Linked DNA regions of Marinomonas mediterranea MMB-1. The main gene of each other region encodes a partner of the protein of the gene in region 2 in a complex. Links are inferred from orthologs where the notes say so. Each region holds a gene or a part of one and is shown on either strand. Other genes may lie near its edges.

Evidence for each region.
Region 1: the proteins of sbcB (region 2) and ssb are in contact, whole or in part, in a crystal structure (PDB 3C94), measured with the Escherichia coli proteins. The link is inferred for Marinomonas mediterranea MMB-1 from one-to-one orthologs.

Annotation. Positions count from the first base shown.
Region 1 is NC_015276.1:269,699-272,500, reverse strand. What follows is about bases 27-2,752. They hold ssb (single-stranded DNA-binding protein), read right to left. Parts: upstream 1,890-2,752; coding sequence 1,164-1,889; downstream 27-1,163. Other genes in these bases: MARME_RS01345 (MFS transporter), read right to left, coding at 1,916-2,752; MARME_RS01355 (DinB family protein), read right to left, coding at 514-1,005. Also shown: more of MARME_RS01345, read right to left, coding at 2,753-2,802. UniProt on the Escherichia coli protein: Plays an important role in DNA replication, recombination and repair. Binds to ssDNA and to an array of partner proteins to recruit them to their sites of action during DNA metabolism. Acts as a sliding platform that migrates on DNA via reptation.
Region 2 is NC_015276.1:2,098,251-2,101,181, reverse strand. What follows is about bases 57-2,911. They hold sbcB (exodeoxyribonuclease I), read right to left. Parts: upstream 2,281-2,911; coding sequence 832-2,280; downstream 57-831. Other genes in these bases: MARME_RS09625 (YchJ family protein), read left to right, coding at 2,358-2,879; MARME_RS09635 (AI-2E family transporter), read right to left, coding at 57-705. Outside these bases: more of MARME_RS09635, read right to left, coding at 1-56. UniProt on the Escherichia coli protein: Degrades single-stranded DNA (ssDNA) in a highly processive manner.

The sequences.
Region 1 (2,802 bases), 1.8 Mb from region 2 along the record:
ATTAAGCTTTTCAGATGAGGCCTAAATTCAAGTTCGAAGTGCAACACTTTTTATTTCAAGCCACTAAGCACATCTCTTTAAATACGACCGCTGGCTGCTTGAACCCTAAACACTTCCTTGGACGATAATTGATTCTCGTCATCGCCCAGTGAATCATGTCATCTTCAATCTCTCTTAAATCTGCTCCTTTACGCACATATTACCTTAAAAGACCGTTACTGTTTTCGTTCGCGCCGCGCTCCCAAGAGCTATAAGGGCGGGTAAAATAGACTTTGGTATCCAGCGCTTCTGCAATCTTAGCATGATGAGCAAATTCTCTACCGTTGTCTGCTGTAATCGTATGCACTTGATCTTTAAAGGGCATTAACAACTCTATTGTCGCTTGGGCAACAGATCAAGTTGGTATAGCAAATGAGATGACATCACATATAGGATTCAGAAGATCCGTTTCTAAAGTAGATTGGAACAACAACACTAATATCAGGCTAGGATTACAGGTCTCCTAGCCTGATATTACAATAATAAATGTATATCCATAGTGCCATAATCGATTCCACGCTGGCTCAATATAGAAGTAATCTGACCTCGGTGATGCGTACTATGATTAAACATATGTGTCACTAATAACCATGCGGGCTTGGACCGCTTCAGATTATCTACTTTACTAATAAAAGAGAATTCACCAGCTAACCACGCCTCATCTATCTGATCAGACCATTTTTTAATTTCTCTATCCCACCGAAAGCGAGCATCCCGAAGAGCATCATAGTCACCATAAAGCTCTCGTCCAAGTTCCGGTATTTTACTATCATCGCCGATAAATCGAGAGATCCACGCAATATCGCCATATAAAATATGATTCAACGTACTGTGAATGGACTTAAAATACAGCTGACAATCAGCCTTTCGCTCTTTATCAGGCAGTTGAGCGCATGCTGCGAATAACTGCTCATTTATCAAAGCATTATAACGAGACAATCTTTGGCAATACTCTTGTGAAATCATAAAACACGTACCTATGAACTCAGAAATAGTCATTGAAATTACTTGAATAACTATAAAGAGAGCTGACTCGAAATAAGAACAATGGTTCTAACTCTCCCTTATAAAAAAGCCTCGCAAATGCGAGGCTTCTATTGATCTAACTCTAAACTCGATATTCCTTAGAACGGGATATCATCATCAAAGTCATCAAAGTTTGGTGCAGGCTGCTGTGGCTTAGCTTGCTCAGGCGCTTTTTGCTGCGGTGCGCTTTGTGGAGCAGGTGCACTTGCTGCAGGCTGTTGCGGTTGGTTACCCCAACTACCGAATGATTGTGGCTGTTGTGGTGCCGCTTGCTGAGGTGCAGATTGTGGCTGGTTAAAACCGCCGCCCTGTGGTTGATTGTTGAAGCCACCACCTTGAGGTTGGTTAAAGCCGCCTTGTGGCGCAGACTGTTGTGGCTGGTTGAAGCCACCCGCTTGTTGCGGAGCCTGTTGAGGTGCTTGTTGACCGCCAAAGCCGCCGCCCATGTTGTTGTCGTAACCGCCTTGTTGGCCGTCTGCACGACCGTCTAGCAATTGCATTTCGTTCGCTACGATTTCAGTAGTGTAACGTTTAATGCCGTCTTTTTCCCACTCACGCGTACGCAATGAACCTTCAACGTAGACTTTAGAGCCTTTTTTGATGTATTCGCCAGCGATCTGACCCAAGCGGTAGTTACCACGGTCCATGAACGCAACACGGTGCCATTCAGTACGCTCTTGCATTTGACCTGTTTGACGGTCTCTCCAGCTTTCAGACGTTGCTAAACTGACGTTTGCCACGGCTGCACCAGAAGGCATGTAGCGTACTTCTGCATCACTACCCGCATTACCAATTATAATTACTTTGTTAATTCCACGTGCCATGACGTTCGTTCTCCAGAAACTCTATTCTAAATTGACACTTGAGGCGCTACGCGCTTCAGTGTCTCTTTGTCTAACCGTTTTTTGTCTATCTTGAGATAAGCCGTTTGCTCATCCGTAAAAATCTGCATGTCTTCCACTCCTTGAATACGCTCTAATTCCCTTTTAAATGCCTCCAACTCTGCATCCGTTAGATCGGGCAGGCTGAATGCTAAACTACTTAGCGATTTTGGTGCAGGCTGACGGCTGGCGATAATAAGCCAAGCTAACCAGATCAAGCCAACCACTGTAAAGAGGCCTTGCATTCCATAGTGCTGAACTAACCATCCGCCACCAACCCCGCCTAGAAACGCGCCCATAAACTGATGTGTTGAGAACACACCCATGGCAGTACCACGGTAACCAACAGGGGCCAATTTACTGATCAAAGAAGGCAAGGTCGCTTCAAGCGTGTTAAAGGCGATGAAGAACGCACACACCCAAACTGCAAACACCCATAATACTGTAGTCCAGCCCATAAGTAATGTGGAAATACCGATTGTCGCGATGACAATCAATAATATTAATTTCATTTTACCGCGTGCTTCGGCCATGATCACCAGAGGCAACATGCCAATAAATGCAAGCCCCATAACCACTAAATACAAAACACTGTGCATCCCCAGTGCTAAGTCAAAACGCTCCAACAAAATCGTCGGAATCGCGACAAACAAAGCGGTTAACGAAGCATGCAATAATAAGACGCTGATGTTTAAAAAGCGCAGCTGACCGTTTTTTAACACACGCGCTAAAGCTACTTTACTTGGCGTCGTGTCTCGCTTAAAGCTGTGTTGTGTGACATTGGGCACTGCAAACAAGATTAAGCCAATACCGACGATAGAAAACGCGAAAGATAAATAGAACAAGCCGGTTAAGC
Region 2 (2,931 bases):
ATTGGGAACGAAGTTCAACAAGAAGGCACACACACCCCAAAGAATTGGAAAGTCTACGCCAATCACGGCCAGCCAAATCGTAATCGCACCACCCGTTAGTGCACTGACAGACGTTTTGATCACTAAATAACGATTAACCGTCACAATAAACTGGTCGAAACGTGCTAAAGAGCGATGCGCATTATCCAGCGCGATGTGTAATTTCTTAGGCAGCTCAACTGCTTCAAACAAGAGAAATACAACGGTTAAAACCACTAAAAAAAGATTCGTCAGAACGCCACCTAAGCTGGTCAGGGCATTGGCAAACATTTGCATCAATGACGCAGGGTCTACGTAACCTTTCACTTGATCATAGGAAATCTGAAGGCCAAGCGTATTTAGCTGAGCAATGAGTTTTGCCAATTCCGTTCCGAATCGCTCTTTGTACCCGGGTAACGCATTTGAGAAGTCATCAAGTGATGATCCCACCAGCAAAGCGATACTGCCAAGCCCTCCCAATATGAGAAAGACCACGATCAAAATAGACACCCACGTCGGTACCTTTTTTCGGCGCAAGCTCGACATTAAAGGAGCACAAATAATGGCAATAAAAACAGACAGCATAAATGGCACCACAATCTGCGACGCCGATTTCAATCCCGCGATAATGATGATTAACGCCGCAAAGCCGACTAACCACTGTGTACCCTTAGAACGTATAACCATGTCTTTTCCTCATTAAACAGATTCCATCCGCTTACGCTTTTAGCTCGTTTTCTGACCTATTCACTTCTCTGTTATTTCGCTTTACGGTGTGAATCATAAATAAGCGACTTTAAATATAAACCGACTCTAAAACGGGTAAATGCTTTGAGCATAGTCGGATAGATCTTGTAGCATCAAGCGCTTCGATGCGGTTAACTCTTCATCTTGAGCAAGTTCATTTAGACGAGCAAAAAACGCATCCATATGAATCGTGCCACCGCCATCTGCATTCAACAATCTCGTTTGACGATATTCTTCCCACTCTTCACGCTGTTGTTCACTTAGCTGATCTGGGTAGTTTCGACCAAGGTAACGCATAAACATTTCAGGAAGACGACGGTCATCGAACGCCATTTCGATTTCACCCAAGGCTTCAATCGGCGTACTGCGAATTTCTTCCATTCGCTGTTTGTCTTCCCTAGAAAAGAATCCGCCACTGTACAGCATTGTATCGGGGTCTTTATCGATTCGGCGCTCTTCTTGCTCAAACACTTTTGAGAGTTTTGCCACTAACTCTTGAGTTGATTTAAGTATGCTTAAATTAGTCCGGCAAACATCACCGTCTAACGCTAACCTCTCGACAACATCGGCTGCTTTTAAAAACGTCGCAGGTGCCACTGCTGGCGCGCGGTTCAAATGTATTACTTTTAACGGTAAGCGCGTTAGTTCTCCGAGCTCTTCGGTCGTTGAAAATACGCGTTGTCGGATCTCTTCTACCGTTAAGGTCACTAGCGGGGTCGCATCTTCCATCAAGTCGTACACTATGATGCCATTTTTATTACTTGGGTGCGGTGCAAGCGGTGCGACGAATGCAGCAAACTTTTTATCCAACCCGAACATACCTGAAATATGCAAAAACGGCTTCATACGATAAGGATCTATAAACTGCTGAAGCTCACTTTTGTGGCGCATTTTCGCATAGTAGTCGAACAGTTTGGGTTGCGTGTCTCGTATTAATTTCGCAATGGCAATGGTGCCATACACATCGGAAAGAGCATCGTGGGCCTGCTCATGGGCAAGACCATTCGCTTTAGTCAACAACTCCAGCTTTAATGAGACTTTGCCTTCGTCGTTTTTTGGCCATTTGATGCCATCAGGCCTCATGGCATAGGTCATCCTAACAAGGTCGATAACATCCCAACGACTACATTTGTTTTGCCACTCACGAGCATAAGGATCGATAAAGTTACGATAGAAGCCATAGCGAACGACTTCGTCGTCAAATCGCAAAGTGTTGTAGCCCAACGCACAAGTGCCTGGCTGAGAGAGCTCTTTCTCTATCTCTGCCATGAATTCAGCTTCACAAAGCCCTTCACGGTTCGCGTCCTGCGGTGTAATGCCAGTTAATAGACAAGCATCTGGATTAGGAAGTACGTCTTCAGCAAGTTTGCAGTACAACATAATAGGATCACCAATAGGATTAAACTCTAAATCCGTACGAATCCCCGCAAACTGCATTGGTCTGTCTTTGGCAGGATCCACTCCAGTTGTTTCAAAATCAAACCAAAAATACGAGCTAGGCCCAATGTTACTCACAAATAAATCCTGTTCGATCAAAAATAAAAAGGTATTATACGCATGTAACCATGTTTATGGCGATCTGAGGAGTACCCATGCCAAACAATGTGCCTAGCCAAGCACCTACTTTATGCCCATGCGGAACAGGCTTACCGTATGAAATGTGTTGTGGAATGTACCACCATAACCCCGGCACAGCACCAACTGCAGAAGCATTAATGCGCTCGCGCTACTCTGCTTTCGTGCTCAATGACTTCGATTATATTGCCGCCACACAGAAGCTTGAAAGCGACCCAGAACAATCTGCGGATGACGTGCAAGACAGTAATGCCAGCACACAATGGATTAAACTTGCCGTCAACGAGACGCAAGATGGACTAGAGAAAGACAAAACAGGCATGGTTGCTTTTACCGCCCATTTTAAAGAAGGCAAACACATTGGACGTTTGAGCGAACGCTCTTTATTCAAAAAGATCAAAAACGCTTGGTATTACATCTCTGGTGAGCATGAAGTACAAGGAAATACCCCTCACGTTTTACCTGAAGAAATGAAACTGGGCAGGAACGACCCTTGCCATTGCGGATCAGGTAAAAAGTTTAAGAAGTGTTGCGGATAGAAAGTTTAAGAACTATTGCGGATAGAGAGTAGTCGTATTCATTAAAATACGT